DNA from 3 places in the Pannonibacter sp. Q-1 genome. Region 1 is predicted to be linked to each of the others. Evidence: predicted binding sites of a transcription regulator. Region 1 holds the regulator's gene; each other region holds the start of a gene.
What was found. The regulator PhoB, encoded in region 1, activates phosphate uptake and scavenging genes when phosphate is short. The targets are predictions, from matches to a motif close to TGTCATNNANCTGTCAT.

Region 1 (6,925 bases):
GAACGAAGTGAAGGACCGTCTTGATGGTCCGGGCACGGGCCTGTCCGGTGGCCAGCAGCAGCGTCTCTGCATTGCCCGCGCCATCGCCGTCAGCCCGGAAGTGATCCTCATGGACGAGCCGTGCTCGGCCCTTGATCCGATCGCGACCGCCAAGGTCGAAGAGCTGATCGACGAGCTGCGCACCAACTTCACCATCGTGATCGTGACGCACTCCATGCAGCAGGCTGCCCGCGTGTCCCAGCGCACCGCTTTCTTCCATCTCGGCAATCTGGTCGAGGAAGGGGCGACGCAGGACATCTTCACCAATCCGCAGGACAAGCGCACGCAGGATTACATCACCGGCCGTTTCGGCTGATACTGGATCTTGCGCCCCAGAATTTGAGAGGAACACGACATGTCCGAGCATACCGTTAGCTCGTATGACGAGGAACTGCGCGCCCTGGCCGGCCGGGTCGCCGAAATGGGCGGTCTGGCGGAGAAGCTGGTGAATGATGCCGTCACCGCTCTGCTGACTCACGATCTGCCCAAGGCACAGGCCACCGTTCAGGCCGATGCCAAGCTGGACGAGATGCAGCAGGAAATCGAGGCGAAGTTCATCCGCATCGTCGCCCTGCGCCAGCCGATGGGCCAGGATCTGCGCGAGATCATGGCCGCAGGCCGCATCGCCAACGATCTGGAGCGTGTCGGTGACCTTGCCAAGAACATCGCCAAGCGCGTGATTGCCATCGACGGCGTCTTCAATTCCAAGAAGGCCGCCTTCGGCGTCGAGCACATGTCCGATCTGGCGCTGAACCAGCTCAAGTCGGTGCTGGACGCCTATACGGGCCGTGATGCCGAAGCCGCCAAGGCCGTGCGCGAGCGCGACGATGAGGTGGATGCCATCTACACCTCGCTGTTCCGCGAGCTGCTGACCTACATGATGGAAGATCCGCGCAAGATCACCCAGTGTGCCCACCTGCTGTTCTGTGCCAAGAACATCGAGCGCATTGGTGACCATGCCACCAACATCGCCGAAAACGTCTATTTCATGGTGACCGGTGACCAGCTGCTGGAAGCCCGCCGCAAGATCGACGAGATGGGCATTGCCGAAAACGAAGGCGCCTGATCTGCCTGCCTGTAAGTGACGTCCGGAGCATATTGCCATGCCCAAGGTTCTTATCGTTGAAGACGAAGAGCCCCTGAGCCTTCTGCTGCGCTACAATCTCGAAGCCGAAGGCTATGACGTGGACTCCTGCAACCGGGGAGATGACGCCGAAATCCGGCTGCGGGAGACGCAGCCGGACCTCTTGCTGCTGGACTGGATGCTGCCGGGACTTTCCGGCATCGAGCTGTGCCGCCGCGTCCGGGCCCGGTCCGAAACCGAACGCCTGCCGATCATCATGCTGACGGCACGCGGCGAGGAGGCCGAGCGCATCCGTGGCCTCGCCACCGGGGCTGACGACTATGTGGTGAAACCCTTCTCGATCCCCGAGCTGATGGCCCGCGTGCGCGCCATCCTGCGCCGGGCCCGCCCGGAAGTGGTGTCCACCATGCTGAAGTCCGGCGATCTGGAACTGGACAAGGAAACCCACCGCGTCCGCCGCAACGGCAAGGAAATTCACCTGGGGCCGACCGAGTTCCGCCTGCTGGAATTCCTGATGACCTCGCCCGGCCGCGTCTTCTCGCGCGAGCAGCTGCTCGACGGCGTGTGGGGCCACGATGTCTATGTGGATGAGCGCACCGTCGACGTTCACGTCGGCCGCCTGCGCAAGGCCATCAACAAGGGCAAGGTGAAGGACCCGATCCGCACGGTCCGCGGCGCGGGTTATGCCTTCAACGATCAGTTCGCCGTCGCCAGCTGATCCGCTCTGCTGCAATTATTCTGGAAAGGCCCGCCATCCGTGCGGGCCTTTTGGCTTTTGGAGAAGCGCGCCACTTTGCGCCGGCGTTCCCAGCCGCTCAACAAATGCAGCCGGACGTCCAGCCAACAAAAAAGCCTGCCGCAGCGGGCAGGCTTGATTGGGTGAGGGAGCCGCTTGGGGTGCTGGTTGGCCCCCTCTGAAGCATCAGCCGCGAAGGGCTTTCTTGTCCGGAGCGGCGCGGCGGCGGTCGTTGACCGGCTGGTAGGCGATCCGGCAGTGCTGCGGGCAATAGGGAACGCCGGGCTCCGAATGGCGGCCGCAGAAATAGAAATCCGCAGAGGACGGGTCACCGATCGGCCACTTGCAGGTGCGCTCGGTGAGGGTGAGGATTGTGGCGCGCTCGGTGAAGGGCACCAGTTCGGCGAGCGGTGCTGCTTCCACGTCGATGGCCACATCTTCCTGCGGTGCCATCTTCAGTGCGGTGGCGCCGCGCAGCTGCGGCGTTCCTGCCGAAGGCGTGCGGATGGTGGAGGTGGCCTGCACCGTGGTCTGCTGCGGCGCGGCGGCTGCCGTCACCGGCGCCGTTGCGCTGCGCGGGCGGCGCTGCTTGGTGACAGGGGCCGCCGTCTTGGCGCGGCCCGACAGGCCAAGGCGGTGAACCTTGCCGATGACAGCGTTGCGCGTGATGCCGCCAAGCTCGGCAGCAATCTGGCTCGCGCTCAGACCGTCCGTCCAAAGCTTCTTCAAGAGATCTACGCGTTCGTCAGTCCAGCTCATCTGTCGCACCCCGTCGTTTGCGGCTGTAGAATTTTACGCATTAACCATGAATTAAGGCACGCGTGGTCCGCGCCTTAGTGGCCATATCCAGTATGATTTGGTGAACTACAGCACGACATGTCGTATCCGACTGGTTGGACACTACAATGGGCGGTGAAGGCGAGGCAAGTTGGGGGCAAACATGAACCGGGGACGAAACGACTTTTCCCCAGATAACCGGGGTTGACTTTTACCTTCTGCGGCAATGGCGGAAATGCGCCATTTGCATTGACACCCATAGGCAGGACCGTTGTATAAACGGTCCTTGTTCGGTGTGCCGCCTGCGAGGGCGGCACAGTTCGTTTTGAGAACCCGTTGATGGTAGACGCCCTGGCATGAACCCCATGCGGAAGGCGCGCTTAACTACCTGAAGGAGCAAGGGAAATGACTGCGTCGGCACTTTTCGGCACATACGCACGGGCGGACCTGGATTTCGTCCGCGGAGAAGGCGTCTGGCTGGAGACCGCTGACGGGCGACGCTTTCTCGACTGCGGGTCGGGAATCGCGGTGAATGCGCTGGGTCATTCCCACCCCCATCTCGTCAATGCACTGAAGGCGCAGGCCGAGAAGCTGTGGCACATCTCCAATCTCTACAAGGTTGCGGGGCAGGAAGAGCTCGGCCAGCGGCTGGCGGATGCCACCTTTGCGGACCGGGTGTTCTTTTCCAACTCCGGCGCCGAGGCGATGGAAGCCTGCATCAAGACGGCGCGGCGCTATCATTATGTCAATGGCCGCCCGGAACGGATCGGCATCATCACCTTTGAAGGCGCCTTCCATGGCCGGACCATTGCCACCATCGCGGCGGGCGGCCAGGCCAAGTATATGGAAGGCTTCGGCCCCAAGGCGCCGGGCTTTGATCAGGTGAAGACCGGTGACCTGGATGCGCTGAAGGCGGCCATCGGCCCAACGACAGCAGCGCTCTGCATTGAGCCCATTCAGGGAGAGGGCGGTGTGCGCGAGGTGGATGCGGAATTCCTGCGCAAGCTGCGCGAGATCTGCGATGCCGAAGGCCTGCTGCTGATCTTTGACGAGATCCAGACCGGCGTTGGCCGCACGGGCAAGCTCTTTGCCCATGAATGGGCGGGTGTGACGCCGGACCTGATGGCCGTTGCCAAGGGCATCGGCGGTGGCTTCCCCATGGGCGCCTGCCTTGCCACGGAAGCCGCTGCCGCCGGCATGGTTCCGGGGACGCATGGCACCACCTTCGGCGGCAACCCGCTGGCCATGGCCGTGGGCAATGCGGTGCTGGATGTCATTCTGGCCCCGGGCTTCCTGGAAGAAGTGCAGCGCAAGGGCCTCCTGTTGAAGCAGCGGCTGGCTGCGGTGATCGACGCCTATCCGAAGGTATTCGAGGATGTGCGCGGGCGCGGGCTGATGCTCGGCATCAAATGTGTCCGCCCGAATGCGGAAGTTCTGGCCAAGGTGCGCGCCAATGGCCTGCTGGTGGTTCCCGCCGGCGACAACGTGCTGCGCATCCTGCCGCCGCTGACGATCACGGATGAGGAAATCGGCGAGGCTGTGGCCCGCATCGAGGCGGCCGCAGCGGCCGTGGAGGCCGATCTGGCCAAGGAAGGGGATGGGGTGTGAACATGTCTGCGAATGGGCGTCATTTCCTCGATCTGACGCAGTTTGACGGTGAGGAACTGCGCGGAATTCTGGCCCTCGGGCGCAAGCTGAAGACTGAGCGCAACGGTGTCCGCCGCGGTGAAGGCCCGCTGGCCGGCAAGGTGCTGGCGATGATCTTCGAGCAGCCCTCCACCCGCACCCGCATTTCCTTCGACGTGGGCATGCGCGAACTTGGCGGTGAAACGCTGATGCTGACCGGCGCGGAAATGCAGCTGGGCCGGGGCGAGACCATCGCCGACACGGCCCGGGTGCTGTCCCGCTTTGTTGATGCCATCATGATCCGCATTCTCGACCATGATGACCTCAACGAGCTGGCGGCAAACGCCACCGTTCCGGTCATCAATGGCCTGACCAAGCGCTCGCATCCGTGCCAGATCATGGCCGATCTGATGACCTTTGAGGAGCATCGCGGCTCCATCAAGGGCAAGTCCGTGGCCTGGACCGGCGACAGCAACAACGTGCTGGCCTCCTGGGTGCATGCCGCACCGCGTATGGATTTCGAGCTGCGCATCGCCACGCCGCCGGAACTGGCGCCGCCGCCTGCGCTCATTGAAGCCGCGCGTGCGGAAGGCGCCTCGATCATCGTCACCGATGATCCCTTCGCCGCCGTGAAGGGCACCGATTGCGTCATCACCGACTGCTGGGTGTCCATGGGCGACGACGACGAGGCAACCCGTCACAACTTGCTGAGCCCCTATCAGGTGAACAAGCGGCTGATGGCGGAAGCCCATGCGGATGCCCTGTTCATGCACTGCCTGCCGGCCCATCGCGGCGAGGAAGTCACTTCGGACGTGATGGACGGACCCAATTCTGTGGTCTTTGACGAGGCCGAAAACCGGTTGCATGCCCAGAAGGGCATTCTGGCCTGGTGTTTCAACGGCCTTTGAGGACGTAAAACGTGGCACTTGATCTTGCATCCTATGGCGTGACGCCTGCGGGCACCGATGCCGTCCGGCCCTTCTCCGTGGAAGGGCTGGATGTGCGCGGCCGCGCCGTGGCGCTTGGCCCCATCCTGAACCAGATCCTTGACCGGCATGACTATCCGGCGCCGGTCGCCCGCCTGCTGGGTGAGGCGATTGCGCTGACGGCGCTGCTCGGCACCTCGCTGAAGTTCGAGGGCCGCTTCACGCTGCAGACCCAGACCGACGGCCCGGTGAACATGCTGGTGGTGGATTTTTCCTCACCTGATGCCATCCGCGCCTATGCCCGTTTCGAGCCGGAAGCCTTTGCGCCGGGCGGGGCAGGGGAACATGGCGATGCGGCCGCGCTTCTGGGCCGTGGCCATCTGGCGATGACCATCGACCAGGGCAAGCACATGCAGCGCTATCAGGGGCTGGTGGAGCTGGACGGCATTTCGCTGGAAGAGGTGGCCCGCCGCTACTTCGCCCGTTCCGAACAGATCCCGACCGAAGTGCGCCTTGCCGTTGGCCGCCTGTTCACCCGCCGCGAGGGCGAAGCCCCGAGCCAGCAGTGGACTGCCGGCGGCATTCTCGTGCAGTTCCTGCCCGAAGCGCCGGAGCGCATGCGTCAGGCCGATCTCCACCCCGGAGACATGCCGGAAGGCGTGGAAGAGCACAGCATTGATGAGGACGATGCCTGGACCGAGGCCCGCAGCCTCACCGGCACCGTGCGCGATGACGAGCTGACCGATCCGGACATCCCGGTCGAGGAGCTGCTGTTCCGCCTGTTCCATGAGCGCGGCGTGCGCCTCTATGACGCCCAGCCCATCGCCGACCGCTGCCGCTGCTCGCGCGAGAAGATCGAGGGCATCTTCCAGAGCTTCTCCGAAGAGGAGAAGGCGGAGATGGTTGTGGACGGCAAGGTGGTGGTGACCTGCGAATTCTGCAGTGCCGTCTACGAGTTCAAGGCCGAAGCCGTCTGAAAGAGATGAAGGCTGCCCGCCCCGTCGAGGGCGGGCGCTTTTTTTCAGGCTGCCTCCGGCCCGGCAATGACGGCGCCTTCCGTCCTGTTGCTCTCCAGAAGCTTCGCGATCAGGCCGGAACTGCGGGAGCGGGCAAGAAAGGCGTTGAGCGCCCCGGTCAGGCGGGGATCCCGGCCTGCGGGCACGCCCAGAGCCTGCTTGATCACCATGAAACGCTCGGGCAGCAGACGCAATCCCGGCACGCGCCGCTGATCTGCTTCCAGCTGCTGGCGGACACCGGCCGCGACTTCCAGGTTCTCACGCATGAAGAAGTCCACGACCTCTTGTGACGTCGTGACCTTTTCCAAGATGGCTGAGGTGATGGCGCGGCTGAGATAAAGGTCATAGGCGCTGCCACGGCCCACGGCAATCCGGATGCCCGGACGGTCCACCTGCTCCAGCGCCGTGATGGGCGAGTTCTCCCGCACCAGATACCAGCCCTCGATCAGGAGCCAGGGGTTGGTGAAGGCAACCACCTCTGCCCGTGTGGGATCGACCGCGAAGAAGCCGATGTCGGCGCGCTCTTCAGCCACCAGAGCCACGGAAGCTGCGGCATTCGTGACCGGCAGCAGTTCCAGCTCCAGCCCGCGTTCGGCGGCAAAGGCCCGGGCAAGATCCACTGAAACACCGGCGGGAAGCTGCCCTTCGCCTGGCCTTGTCAGGATGGCGTTTCCGGTGTTGATCACCACCCGCAGCACCCCTGTTGGAGCGAAAAGAGCGT
Region 2 (6,925 bases), on a different contig from region 1:
GAGGTCGCGCTGGGTGCGCTGCATCACGGTCTCGAAACAGGGAACGAGTTCGTCACCGCCGGTGCAGTCTGCGATCTGGCGGCGGATGTTCTCATCGGAGACCTGATCCAGCTGGAACTGCGGGCCGCTGACATCCGTCTCGATCTCGATGGGAGAGGACAGGCCCCCGGAAAGCGGCTTGCCGAGCTTGACCGTCTGGATCCAGCGCCGCCCGGACTTGCGCACCCGTGCGGCGATCCTGGCCTTGTGCAGCCTGAGATCTGCCGTGTCGAAATAGATCGACGTGAGTTGCTTCGTTGAGGCTTTGCCGGAGAAAAATCCTGTGACGGCCCCGGAGATCTTGAGGCTCTCCGCTGCGCCAGGTTCAAGCTCCAGCTTGAGTTCGACTTCCTTGTCCGGCGTGCTCATGGCAGAAGTACTAGCCTGCCGCCGGTGCGGTGTCGAATGATTTCGGGAGACCTGCGCGGTCAGCCGCGCCCGAACAGGCGGCCGAGGCGGGCGCTCACCTTCATCAGGAAGGAAACGGTCCAGGGCATGGGGCGGCGGTTGAAGGCGATCTTGCGCACATAGACCGGCACATGCCAGACCGCGCGTGTACCTGCGGGGAACAGCATGCTGACGCCGGGGCGGCCTTCATAGGTGTTGCCGGCCTCGTCGGTGATATGCACCTCGCCTTCAAGGAAGAGCACCGTTTCGTCCCAGAAGAAGTGCCAGTGGAACGTGCCGGCGGTGCACTCCCAATGGTCGGTCGAAGACCAGCCGTTGGTGCCGGTGGACAGGCTGGCGAGCCGGGCCTGCGGCGTGCCCTCGATGATCCACTCCGGGCGGATCGGCGCGCTGCGCATGGCGGCGGTGTTGAGGGTCGCATAACGGAAGGCCGGGGTTGCGCTGCCGGACCGGTTTTCCTGCGTTGCAGAGCCCCCGTCCTGCGGTTTGCCGATGCTGCCATTCTCGATCAGTGCCATGATGCCCAGCCTTCTCCTGTCCGGCGGCGCCTCTTTGTCTGCGGGCGCCTGCGGTTGTTGAGCTTATGCCATAGCGCCCGTTGCCGCGTGGTTTAACCGCAGCGCTGCAAGATCCCGAAGTTGCAAATGCAGTTAACCGCCGGTCACCGGATTGATTAGGTTTCGCGCGAATAGCGTGCCGCTTCGGCGGGCCAGCTCTCGATGTCATGCGGGCGGCCTTCCTGATCGGCAAAGGCCACCATGTCACGGGCGAGGATCGCGTCAAACAGAAGCACTGACGTTACGGCCATCCGCCGGCCCCGGTCAAGGATCAGCAGCTCGAAGCCTTCCTGCAGGCGGTCGCGCAGATAGGGCACGAGATCGCTTGTCTTCCAGGCGAGCGGGCGGGCCGGATCAACGAACATCACATAGATGCGCTCGATCGGATCGCGGTGGAAATAGGCGCCGGCATCCAGCGGATGGGGGATGCGGTTGCGGTCCGGGCTGTTCGTCAGCCGGGCGGAGAGATAGGCGCATTGATAGGCAAGGCAGGCAGAGGGGCGCTCCGGCTGGCCGAAGATGGCACAGCCATGGTCCTTGATGCTGGCGCAGGGCCGGTACATCGGCTTGTCCAGCGGGCCGATTTCGGGGAGCTCGCAGCAATAGGTGCAGGTGCGGCACCAGGATATGCGGGCGCCAGCGTCCTTCTTGCGTTTTGCCTGCCCCACGCGGCGTCTCCCTCTCGCTTCAGACTGTAAATCGAGCGGCAGATTAAAGACTTATCCCTGAAGCTCAAGACCGGCGATGCAAATGAAGGGGAGGGGCGCAGGGCAACGCGCTGAAGGGGGGCGCTGAAGCGGGGGCGCTGAACTGATGCAGCGTGCCTGGAAATGGCGCTGGAAAGTATGGTGCCCCTGGCCCGAATCGAACGGGCACTCCCTCACGGGAAACGGATTTTGAATCCGTCGCGTCTACCAGTTCCGCCACAGGGGCAGCGTCCTTGGAGCCGCGACTATAGCCAGACTGGCTTTGCCGTCAATCCACTGCCCGGGGCTTTCCCCGCTCCAATTGGCAATTGTCTGCTGCACTGCGAAAATATCCGGCTGCTGCCACCGTTCTCCCGATGACAAAAGCTCCGGCGGCGGCTATGCAGAATGCCATTATGCTGAGAAAACTTTACGACTGGACCTTGTCCCTCGCCTCTGGCCCGCGCGCACCGCACGCGCTGGGGGCGGTTTCATTCATTGAAAGCTCGTTCTTTCCGATTCCACCGGATCTGCTGTTGATCCCAATGGTGGTCGCGAACCGGCGCAAGGCCTGGTTCTACGCGGCCATCGCCACGGTCATGTCGGTGCTGGGCGGCATTTTCGGCTATCTGATCGGCGCTTTCCTGTTCCATCAGATCGCAGAGCCGATCCTGACCTTCTATGGCTACATGGACAAGTTCGACCGCTTCAGCGAGATCTTCAATGCCTGGGGCTGGTGGTTTGTGTTCATCGCCGGGCTGACGCCGTTTCCCTACAAGGTGATCACCATCGCCGCGGGCGTCACGGGCCTTTCCATGCCGGTCTTTGTCATCGCCAGCATCGTGTCACGCGGGCTGCGCTTCTTTGCGGTCGCCGGGCTGCTGTATCTGTTCGGTGAGCCGATCCGCAACTTCATCGAAAAGCGCCTTGGCCTCGTCTTCACGGTATTTGTGATTCTGCTTGTTGGCGGCTTCGCTGCTATCAAGCTGCTGTGATATCGCGTGAGGATCTGAAATGACGTCGCTTCAGCGGGCCAGAGCGGCCAATCTGCTTCTGCTTCTGGGGGGCACGGCTTCCATTGCGGCGGCCTGGGGCTTCCAGCTCATTGGCGGGTATCTGCCCTGCAAGCTGTGTCTTGAGCAGCGCGTCCCCTATTATGTGGGGCTGCCGCTGGGTGTGCTGGCGCTGCTTGCTCTCCTGACCCGCCGCACCGGCATTGCCACGGTGCTGCTGCTTCTCGTGGCGGCGGTCTTTGCCTATGGGGCCGGACTTGGCGCCTATCAGGCCGGGGCTGAGTGGGGTTTCTGGATGGGGCCATCCGACTGCGGCGGCGGCGGTGCCACGCCCAGGTCTGCGGCCAACATGCTGCAGGCGCTGCAGAACACCCGTGTCGTCTCCTGCACGGAAGCCAGCTGGCGCATGTTCGGCCTGTCCTTTGCGGGCTGGAACATGGTGGCTTCCGCCGCAGTGGCCGTTCTGGCGCTGTTTGCAGGCTATCAGGCCCGCAAGGGCTGAGAGGGGACACGGCCATGGGTGAGCGGGAACGGCGGGCTAAAGCCAAGGAAGACGAAGCCAGACGGGCCCTGTCGCGGGTCCAGGCCGAGAGCGAAACCATCCTGGGCTCCGCCACCAGCCGCATGGCCAGCCATGCCCAGCGTCATTTCGGTGCCGCCGACAAGAACCAGAACGACCGGATCGAGGTCTGGGGCACGCGCATCGGCCGCATGGCGGGGCTGCTGTTCGCGGTCGGGCTGGTCATCTATCTGGTCAGCGCCTATCTGATGTGAACCGCAGGTTCACAAGGGGCGATTTGATGAGTGACCGGACAGAGGCGCCAGACCCGCAGATTGCAGCCACCGCGGCCATGGTGGCCCCGGGGCTGGATGCTTTCGAGATCATTGCCCGTCAGGCCTATGCGCAGCTTCCCGAAGAGTTTCAGGCGCTTTGCGAAGGCGTGGTGATCACGGTCGCCGATTTCGCCGATGAGGAGATGCTGGAAAGCGTCGGCCTTGAGGACCCGTTTGAACTGTTGGGCCTGTTTCAGGGCATTGGCCTCGCCCAGGGCGGCGACTTCTTTCACACCGGGCAGCATCCGAACCGGGTCTGGCTGTTCCGCCGTCCCATTCTCGACTACTGGGCCGAGCATGAGGAACAGCTGGGTGATGTGGTGACCCATGTTCTGGTGCATGAGATCGGCCATCACTTCGGCCTGTCGGATGAGGACATGGAAGCAATCGAGGCCGCAGCGGGCTGACCCGCGCGGCCTCGTTGTTGACTGTCTGCGCGGGGCGTTGCTCCCGGCAGCAGTGTCTTACTTCTCTTCGGCCTTGGCGCGCTCGATCGACTCGATGATCAGCTGACGCGCCCTTTCCGGGCCTTCGATGCCGGTGATCTTCACCCACTTGCCGGGCTCCAGATCCTTGTAGTGCTCGAAGAAGTGCTTCACCTGCTCCATGGTGATCGCCGGCAGATCGTCGACCGACTTCACGTTCTCGTAGCGGCGGGTCAGCTTGGTGCTGGGAACGGCGATGATCTTCTCATCCTGGCCGCTCTCGTCTTCCATCAGCAGCACGCCGATGGGACGGCAGCTCATGATGGCGCCGGGCACGATCGGGCGCTGGTTGATCACCATCACGTCGATGGGGTCGCCATCGCCGCACAGGGTGTGGGGCACGAAGCCATAGTTCCCCGGATAGCGCATCGGGGTGTAGAGGAAGCGGTCCACGTACATGGCACCTGCTGCCTTGTCCATCTCGTACTTGATCGGCTCGCCGCCGACCGGAACTTCGATGATGACGTTGATGTCTTCCGGCGGGTTCTTGCCGATCGGCACCGCATCAATACGCATGAGCTTGCTCCTTGAGTTGCTGCGCAGGTCTATTGCAGGGACCGCGCCGCGAAGCAAGGGGCAAGTGTGGTAAAGCGTTGAAATCCGGGCTTTCCGGTGCCGCTGGGTGACAGATCCGGCAGGCGCGGTTCAGCGCTCCGCCTCGTGCCAGCAATAGATGGACAGCTCCAGCCGCTTGCCGCCCGTCTGGTGCCAGGAGCGGCCGGTCAGTACGCCGCCAAGGGCGGCATAGAAGCCGCAGGCCGGTTCATTGTCCGTCAGCACGCGCACCGCAAGGCCCTTGAGGCCGCGCCGCTCAAGGCAGGTTCTGACGCTGGCAAACAATCTGCGGCCAAAGCCGAGGCCCTGATATTCCGGCTTGAGATAAAGCTCGTACAGCTCCCCGGCGCAGCCGGTGCCCCGCATGCGGCAGGGCCCATAGCTGGCATAGCCTGCCACCTCGCCTGCCACTTCCAGCACTTCGATCTCGACACCCTTGTCGATGGCATCATGCCACCAGCCGCCGCTGCGGCGGGCGACAAAGCGCTCCAGGTCCAGCCCGTCGAGCATGCCCCGGTAGGCAAGGCGCCACGCCTGCGCATGCACGGCCGCAAGGCTGGCCGCGTCATCATGTCGTGCGGGGCGCAGTTCCACGAGGCTCGTCGTCATGGGCAGATGATAGCCGGGCGGGAGGCAAACAGGAAGCAGGCAATGAAGAGGGAAGTGCGCCGTCTTCCGCAACGGCAAATGAAAAGGGCCAGCACGAGTGCTGGCCCTTCAGGTGCCCGTTCGAATGTACTTCAGCACTCAACCTGATCAGCTCCGTTCCGGGGGGCTGGGGGGCTAATGCGTACCGGAACCAGAACCGTTCAGGCCGAACGGGTATGATCATAAGATGGTGGGCCAACGTGGCGTGTGAAGGGCTCAATTGAGGCAAAAGCAAGGTATCTTTTCAGCATTCCTGCGGCCTAAAAACCCTGCCACACGCAGGCTTGCCAGTGAGGTCCGCAAGGGGCATCATGACAAGTCAATGACATATCCTCGCCGGCAGGCATCAGCAGGTCTGATTCCGCAGCAAGGTTGACGGGAGGTGGCATGAGCGAGAGCGAAGGAGATGCAGCCGGACAGCCGCAAGGCTTTCCCTCTGAGATGCCCGTCCGGCCGGACAGTCCGCCCGGTTCCAGTTCCCAGATCAATGCTCCCCAGCACGGTGCTGCCCAGCCCACCGTCCCGCAGATCCCGGCGAAACCCGTCGTTGCCTTTGACCGGCGTGAGCTGGACCAGATCCTGCGCATCTATGGCCGCATGGTCGCGGATGGAGAGTGGCGGGACTATGCCATCGATCTGATGAAGGACCGGGCCGTGTTCTCCGTTTTCCGCCGCAGCAGCGAAATGCCGCTTTACCGGATCGAGAAGGATCCGAAGCTTGCCCGCCGACAGGGCGCCTACAGCGTGGTGGCCACGGGCGGCATGGTGCTCAAGCGCGGGCACGAGCTGGCATCTGTTCTCAAGGTCTTCGAAAAGAAACGCCATCTGCGGCTGGTGGATGCCTGAGCGCAGGCAGATTGCCCGTGACGGATACGAAGCCCCCGGACCGTCTGATCCGGGGGCTTTTCTTCCAGCTTTTTCTTTAAGTCTCAGAAGCGCAGGCTCAACTCGGCATTGACCGAATGGGACTGGGCGTTGCGGCGCAGTTCGCCGCCGTAGGAGAGCTTGCCGGTCAGCTTCTGGCTGGCATTGGTGGCGGCAACGCCAAGGTTGAGCCGTCCGATATCGCGGCCAAGATCCGGGCCTGCGCTGTTGACGGAACTGCCGAGCAGCTGAACCTTGCGGCCCGCGGCAACCGGACCCAGGGCGCGGGCATAGGCGAGATCCATCATCGGCGTCACGCTGTAGCTGCCGAAGGCGATCGGCATGGCCGACAGGCGCAGGCCAACACCGGTTTCCGAACCGGTGGAGGTGGAGCTGCGCAGGCTGACGTTGAACACGTCGGCGCCCGTTTCGCTGCCGGACCCGAGCCACTGGTGGCGCACACGGCCATGGACATAGGGCCGGGCCAGCAGGCCTTCGGTCTCGAAGGTCATGCCGATACGGGCGGAGGCGGAGAGGCCGAGGTCCGTGGTCTTGGTCTGGCCGTTGACGGTCACGCTGGTGCCCGAGCCGGTGATGTTCTTGCGGTCGAGGGTGTTCTCGAAGCGCGAGAAGCTGGAAGCGGCTTCCAGGAAATACCGGTCGTAGGTGTAGCCGCCATAGATCAGAGCATGCAGGCCGTTGATCCGGGCGCGGTCACCGGCGCTGCGCATCGAGGAGGTGCTGAAGCCGCCGGCGGCGCCAAGGCGCAGATTCTCTGTTGCGATGAATTCACCGCCCACCAGCAGGCCTGCGCTGCGGCTGGTGGAGGAGGCGGA
Region 3 (6,925 bases), on a different contig from region 1:
CCGGCTGGTGCCGACGACGATCATGTGATGGCTGTCATGAGCAACGGTCGAGGCAATCGCCATGTCTCCCGTGTAGCCAAAGCCGGAAACAAAGCCGTTGACCACCTTGCCCGTGGCACGGTGGCGCTCCACCAGCGCGATCTGGCAGACTTCGCCTTCCGCTTCCACCAGCCCGCCGGAGACGGGAAGCTCCGCCGTCAGGGCCTTGGTGGGGGCCTGATTTTCGACGACACCGATGACGCGGGCCTTCACCGCAATAGCTCCGGCAGGCGCGGGAATGGCGAAATCGGCAGCCTCCAGCACCTTGCCGAGCCGCACGGTCTCGCGGGCGCTTTGCGGCCAGTCATAATGCGGGCACTCCGCCAGCAGCTTGCCCCCCTGCGCCACCAGAACGCCGCGGGCATAGACATCCTCGATGGGCAGATCGGTAAGACTGGAGGTGAGGATCACATCCGCCCGCCGGCCCGGCGCGATGGAGCCAAGCTCCCGCTCCAGGCCGAAGTGGGAGGCCGTGTTGATCGTGGCCATCTGCAGCGCGATCACCGGATCGCAGCCGCAGGCGATCGCATGGCGCACCACCCGGTTCATGTGGCCATCATTGACCAAGGTCCCGGAGTGGCAGTCATCGGTGCACAGGATGAAGTTGCGCGGATCGAGCCCCTTCTGCGTCACCGCCGTGATCTGGCTTTCCACGTCGTACCAGGCCGAGCCCAGCCTCATCATGGAGCGCATGCCCTGACGAACGCGGGCTATGGCATCGGATTCCGCCGTGCCCTCATGATCATCCGCCGCGCCGCCCGCCACATAGGCGTGGAAGGGAATGCCCCGGTCGGGGCTGGCATAATGGCCGCCAACCGTCTTTCCGGCGGCCATGGTCGCGGCCATTTCCGCCAGCATCTGCGGGTCGCCGTTGATGACGCCCGGATAGTTCATCATCTCGCCAAGGCCGATGATGCCGGGCCAGCTCATGGCCTCCGCCACGTCTTCGGCGGAAATCTCGAAGCCCGTCGTCTCCAACCCCGGAGCCGACGGCGCGCAGGAGGGCATCTGCGTGAACATGTTGATGGGCTGGAGCAGCGATTCGTCATGCATCATCTTCACGCCCGCCAGCCCCAGCACATTCGCGATCTCGTGCGGGTCGTGAAAGATCGTCGTGGTGCCATGGGGAATGACAGCGGCGGCGAACTCCGCCGGGGTCAGCATGCCGCTCTCCACATGCATGTGGCCATCGAGCAGCCCGGGAAGAAGGAAGCGCCCGTCCGCTTCCACCACCTTCGTGCCTTCGCCGATGCAGTGCGAGGCATCAGGGCCCACATAGGCAAAACGGCCCTCGCTGACCGCCACCTGCCAGCCGTCGAGGATTTCCCGGCTCTGCACGTTGACGAGCCGCCCGCCCCGGATGACGAGATCCGCAGGCGCCCGCCCCGCCGCCACCGCCACGAGCTTCGGAGCCGTTTCGGCCCAGGATTTGAAGGTGGACTGGCTCATGGCGGCAAACTCCTGAAAGAACTGACTGTTGCGCCATGGTTCGGTGCGGCGCCCCGGCTGTCAAGCCACAGACCGGCCCAAGAAACAACCGGCAATTGATCTGGCGCAAGGATGATACCGCCTCATCGCTGGCACCTTCTTGGCAAGCCGCTGCCCGGGAACTCCTGTTTCCGCGCGGTGCAGCCATTTCCTGCTGGACGGAAGGAGACAGCACATGTCTGCAAAGATGAAAGCAGCCGTCGTCAGGGCTTTCGGAGCCCCGCTCGACATCAGCGAGGTGCAGAAGCCGGAAGCAACGGCGGGCAAGATCGTCGTCAAGATGATGGCGAGCGGCGTCTGCCACACTGATCTTCATGCCGCCGAAGGCGACTGGCCGGTGAAGCCCAATCCCCCGTTCATTCCGGGCCATGAAGGCGTCGGCTACATCTGCGAGGTCGGCTCCGGCGTCAAGGGCGTCAAGGAAGGCGACCGGGTGGGCGTGCCCTGGCTGCATTCGGCCTGCGGCCATTGCAAGCATTGCATGGGCGGCTGGGAAACCCTGTGCCACGACCAGCACAACACCGGCTACAGCGTCAACGGCGGCTTTGCCGAATATGTGCTGGCCGATCCGGACTATGTGGGCCACCTGCCCGACGGCCTCGAATTTGCCCCCGCAGCGCCCGTGCTCTGTGCCGGTGTCACGGTCTACAAGGGCCTGAAGGAAACCGAGACAAAGCCCGGCGAAACCGTGGTCATCGTCGGTGTCGGCGGCCTTGGCCACATGGCCGTGCAATATGCCCGGGCCATGGGCATGAAGGTGATTGCCGTCGATATCAGCGACGACAAGCTGAAGCTCGCCAGCAGCCTTGGCGCCGATCTGACGATCAACGCACTGACCACCGATCCAGTGGCCGAGGTACAGAAGCTGGGCGGCGCGGAAGGCGTGCTCGTCACTGCCGTCTCCACCAAGTCCTTTGCGCAAGGCTTCGGCATGCTGGCCCGGCGCGGCACCATGGCCCTGTGCGGCCTGCCCCCCGGCGATTTCCCGCTGCCGATCTTCGACACGGTGCTCAACCGCAAGACCATTCGCGGCTCCATCGTCGGCACGCGCAATGACCTTGCCGAATCCCTCGCCTTTGCTGCCGACGGCAAGGTGAAGGCGCATTACGCCATGGACAAGCTCGACAACATCAATGCGATCTTTGACAAGATGCGCGCCGGACAGATCGACGGCCGCATTGTCATGGACATTTCCTGAAGACCCCAACCTTCAGGAGATCCCTCCGGCCGCGGGGCCGGTGCATGAAGGACAGGCAACCGGGTTGTCTCACGGCAACAAGCTGCCTATAGTCCCGCGTGCACCGGGGCCGGAGGGTTTCTTTTCAGAAGCGAGGCTGCGGTGCGCCTCCGCCGTGACGTTCCCCGACCCGCAGCACCCCCGTGTCCCGACCAGACCCTGCCCCTGAACAGACAGGCCCGGAAGCCTCCGGCACAGAAAATGCGCGCGCCCTGACGCCGGACGTGCTGCGCCGCATTGCCTTTGGCGCGCTGCTCGGGGCTGCGGGCGGCATCCTGTTCTGGCTGGCCCATATGCCGCTGCCGTGGATGCTGGGCTCCATGCTCTTCACCATGGTGGCATCGATCTTTGGCGCACCGATCCTGCCGCCGAACCGCATCCGCCCTGCTCTTGTGGCGGTCATCGGCGTGCTGCTCGGCTCCGGCTTTTCGCCCGCCCTCATGGGACAGCTCGGCGACTGGGCCATCTCGCTTGGCCTGCTGGCGCTTTATCTCGTTGTCTCCGGCGTGCTGGCCGTTCCCTTCTACATGAAGGTGGGCGGCTTTGACCGCATCACCGCCTTCTGCTCCGGCATGCCGGGCGGGCTGATGGAAATGGTCAGCCTCGGCAAGGATCTGGGCGGCGACGAGCGCAAGATCATTCTGGCGCATGCGGCCCGCATCGTCGTCACCATCAGCCTTATTTCCTTCTGGTTCCGCATCATCGAGGGCCAGAACGTGGGCACAGCCATCACCAAGGGCGGCAGCCCGTCCTGGCAGGACCTTGCCATCCTCGCGGCCTGCGGCGTCATCGGCGCCTTCGTGGCACTGAAACTGCGCCTGCCTGCTGCCACCCTCGTCGGCCCCATGCTGCTGAGTGCCGCCGTCCATGTCACCGGCATCACCACCAGCGCCCCGCCGCAGGGACTGGTGATCGCCTGTCAGGTGCTGATGGGCACCATCATGGGCTGCCGGTTTCTGGGAGCCGGGCGGCGCGAGGTGATCCACGCCGTCTCCCTCAGCTTCGGCGCCACCTTGATGACCCTGCTGGTGACCTTGCTGTTTGCGCTCGTTTTCGGCGCCTTCATCGGCCAGACCACCTCGCAGATCGTGCTGGCCTATGCGCCCGGCGGCCTCACCGAGATGAGCCTCATCGCCCTCGCCATGAAGGCAGAAGTCGCCTATGTGGCCAGCCACCACATCACCCGCATCGTGCTGCTGATTTCCTTCGCGCCGCTGGTTCTCTCCCTCATCGACCGCCGCCCGCCCGGCCGCATCAAGCCTCGGGACTGATCCCTTCTGCCTGGCGGTCCGGGCCTGAATTGAGGAGGGCCGGCCAGACACCGGAATGCGGACGCAGCAAGCCGGTTCCTGACGGCAAAACGGGCTGGGTAAAAATTGGCGGCCCAAAAGCCTCCGCGTCACGGCCCTGTCACCTAAAGCAGCTATCACGCAATTCATTCGAATGAATTGGAGGCCTTGATGGCGCGTGAAACGTGGCAATCGATCCGGGACCGGCTTGCTGCTGATATTCTGTCTGGCAGCCTCGCGCCGGGAGCGCAACTGCCGACCGAACCGGAACTCTGTGCCGAATTTGGAGCAGGCCGCCATTCCGTGCGCCGCGCCATCGCTGCGCTGGCCGTTGAAGGCAAGCTGCGGGTTGAGCAGGGACGCGGGACCTTCGTCGAGAGCGCACCGCTCATCAACTACCAGATCGGCCACCGGACCCGTTTCCGCCAGAACCTCCTGAGCCAGGGCGTCACGCCCGCAGGCGAACAGGTCTCCGATGACGTGATCCCTGCGCCGCGCCGGGTTGCCGAAGCCCTTGAACTGCCGGCAGGCACGCCGGTCCACCGTATGATGCGCCTTGGCCTTGCCGATGGCGTGCCGCTCAGTCTTGGTGTTGTCTATCATTCGCAGGCGCTTTTCCCCGATATGGCCGGGCAGCGCCGCGCCGGGCAATCCGTGACGGATGTCTACCGCGCCCATGGCATCACGGACTATCTGCGCAAGCGCACCACCATCTACGCCCGCCGCCCGACGGCCGAAGAAGCGCGCCTGTTGAAGCAGCACCCGGATCAGCCGGTTCTGGCCGTGACCAAGACCGATGTGGATCTGACCGGACGGCCCATCGGTTACTCGCAGGCCATCTGGGCCGCCAACCGCGTGCAATTCACCTTCGATCTTCCACCCGAAACCGGGAGCCCGGACCAGGATGACTGACACTGCCATAAACGCTGGCATTGAGACTGGCATGAGTGAGGGCATGAGTGAGGGCATGGGCCCGGCTCTTGCCTCCCCTGACGCCGCCGCACCCGCCGGTCACGGCGCCATGCTGACCGCCCTGTCCCACGGCTGTGCGGACAAGGTGAAAGGTTTCGCCGAAAGCCTTCTGCCCTCTCTCGGCGCCATTGACGTGCTGTGCAGCCGCACCGGCCTCGTCATGCTGCCCTTCCGCGACACGGTCAAGGGCACCGACTTCCACCTCGGCGAGGTTCTGGTGGCCGAAGCCGAGGTCCGCCTGACCGCCCACGGCTCGACCGGCTATGGCATGGTCACCGGCCGTGATCTTGAATGGGCCATGGCCATGGCCCTCATCGACGCTGCAGCCTCTGCCGGGATCGAGCCCGCAGCCATCAGCGCCTTCGTTGCCGAAACCATCGCCACCAATGCCGCCCGCGACCGGCAAAGCCTTTGCGCCATCGAGGCGACACGCGTCGACATGGAAACCTTCTGATCCCCCTATCCCTCAAGGAGGCCCGGTCATGGGTGCCCTGCCCGCCAGTTCACATGCCCTCATCACCGCGCCGTTGCGGGGTGAGGATGAAATCCGCGACAATGCCGCCTTCGAGGCGATCCTCTGGGCGCTGAGCCGCCCCGGTGACGTGCGCCATCTGCCCGAACCCGGTACGCGCACCATCCTTCTCGCGCTCATCGACCGGGAATGCCGGGTCCATGCCGATGATCCGGTGATTGCCGGGCTCGCAGTGCAGACGGGTGCAACGCTTGCCCCGCTGCATGAGGCCTGCCACGTGTTCCTGCAACTGGGCCCTGACGCAAATGCGGCCCGGCTTGCCGCCCTGAAGACCGGCTCCACGCTCTACCCGGACGAGGGCGCAACCGTTGTCACCGAAGCCCGCCTGGGCGAAGGCCGGCGCCTGCGCCTGTCGGGTCCAGGCATCGAAACCACGCGCGAGATCGCCGTCGCTGGCCTGCCGCAGGGCTTTTTTGCCCTGCGCAATGACCTGTGCCGCTACCCGCTCGGCTTTGATCTCTTCATTGCCGATGGCAGCAAGGTGATGGGCCTGCCGCGCTCAACCCGGATCGAGGTGCTCTGATGGCTTATGTCGCAACCCGTGGCGGGGAAAGGGCTATTGACCAGTCCGAGAGGCTCTACAGGGCCGGAATGGGCACCATTGGCGCGGAGCGCGTCGCGGAGATCCGCCAGTCCCTGCCCTGGCTGATCGGCCGGGTCATGGGCGAGGCCTCGCTTTATGAGGAAGATCTGGCCGCGCTGGCGCTGGCCCAGTCCGGCGGCGACCTTTATGAGGCCGTGCTGCTGCTGCGGGCCTGGCGCACCACGCAGCCGCGCCTTGCCATTGCCGAAACGGTGGCGCAGGATCAGCTCTTCACCCACCGCCGCATCTCTGCCGCCTTCAAGGATATTCCCGGCGGCCAGATCCTTGGGCCTTCGCTCGACTATTCCCACCGCCTGCTGGCCACCGGCGTGCTGGAAGGCCGGCCCCTTGTGCCGGAGCCGGTTGAGCCGGCGCCTCTGCCCGCTCCCGCCCGCCAGCCGTCTCTGGCCGCCTGGCAGAAGGCGCAGGGCCTCGTCGCCGATCCGGCGCGCGAAGAGGTGGCACCGGACGATATTCCCGACCTGACGCGCGAGCCGCTGCTGTTCCCGGCCAAACGCGCCCACACGCTGCAGAGTCTCGCCCGGGCCGACACCGGCGGCGTTCTGGCGCTGGGCTATTCCGCCATGCGCGGCTACGGCAACGCGCATCCGACGGTCAACGAACTGCGCCTTGCGGAAGCGGAGGTGAGCGTCCGTCATCCGTGCGGCACCCTGTTCAGCGCCGGACGGGTCAAGGTCTCTCAGGCCGAAGTCACCTCCAAGGGCAAGTCGGGCCAGCTCGACCTTGGCTTCTGCGCCACGCTGGGCTGGAACGAGATCAAGGTC

Region 2: ACVNHC_RS20125 (DUF2794 domain-containing protein) is a predicted target of PhoB. The motif match lies at 5,537-5,553, and genes of this name have one in related genera.
Region 3: phnF (phosphonate metabolism transcriptional regulator PhnF) is a predicted target of PhoB. The motif match lies at 4,162-4,178, and genes of this name have one in related genera.

What each region holds. Positions count from the first base shown of each region.
Region 1 covers NZ_JBSXNB010000001.1:295,092-302,016, reverse strand. The annotation lists gene pstB (phosphate ABC transporter ATP-binding protein PstB) at 1-355, shown strand, start outside; gene phoU (phosphate signaling complex protein PhoU) at 395-1,105, shown strand; gene phoB (phosphate regulon transcriptional regulator PhoB) at 1,143-1,841, shown strand; gene ACVNHC_RS01340 (GcrA family cell cycle regulator) at 2,046-2,618, opposite strand; gene ACVNHC_RS01335 (acetylornithine transaminase) at 3,042-4,244, shown strand; gene argF (ornithine carbamoyltransferase) at 4,247-5,170, shown strand; gene ACVNHC_RS01325 (Hsp33 family molecular chaperone) at 5,182-6,165, shown strand; gene ACVNHC_RS01320 (transporter substrate-binding domain-containing protein) at 6,210-6,925, opposite strand, start outside.
Region 2 covers NZ_JBSXNB010000008.1:49,227-56,151, reverse strand. The annotation lists gene ACVNHC_RS20175 (CYTH and CHAD domain-containing protein) at 1-408, opposite strand, end outside; gene ACVNHC_RS20170 (cupin domain-containing protein) at 468-965, opposite strand; gene ACVNHC_RS20165 (hypothetical protein) at 1,121-1,672, opposite strand; tRNA gene ACVNHC_RS20160 (tRNA-Leu) at 1,851-1,937, opposite strand; gene ACVNHC_RS20155 (YqaA family protein) at 2,107-2,685, shown strand; gene ACVNHC_RS20150 (disulfide bond formation protein B) at 2,705-3,205, shown strand; gene ACVNHC_RS20145 (hypothetical protein) at 3,220-3,477, shown strand; gene ACVNHC_RS20140 (metallopeptidase family protein) at 3,504-3,944, shown strand; gene ppa (inorganic diphosphatase) at 4,002-4,538, opposite strand; gene ACVNHC_RS20130 (GNAT family N-acetyltransferase) at 4,668-5,186, opposite strand; gene ACVNHC_RS20125 (DUF2794 domain-containing protein) at 5,613-6,071, shown strand; gene ACVNHC_RS20120 (S8 family serine peptidase) at 6,155-6,925, opposite strand, start outside.
Region 3 covers NZ_JBSXNB010000002.1:196,905-203,829, forward strand. The annotation lists gene ACVNHC_RS04865 (adenine deaminase) at 1-1,488, opposite strand, end outside; gene ACVNHC_RS04870 (zinc-dependent alcohol dehydrogenase) at 1,703-2,725, shown strand; gene ACVNHC_RS04875 (AbrB family transcriptional regulator) at 2,908-4,035, shown strand; gene phnF (phosphonate metabolism transcriptional regulator PhnF) at 4,225-4,965, shown strand; gene ACVNHC_RS04885 (phosphonate C-P lyase system protein PhnG) at 4,997-5,479, shown strand; gene phnH (phosphonate C-P lyase system protein PhnH) at 5,508-6,080, shown strand; gene ACVNHC_RS04895 (carbon-phosphorus lyase complex subunit PhnI) at 6,080-6,925, shown strand, end outside.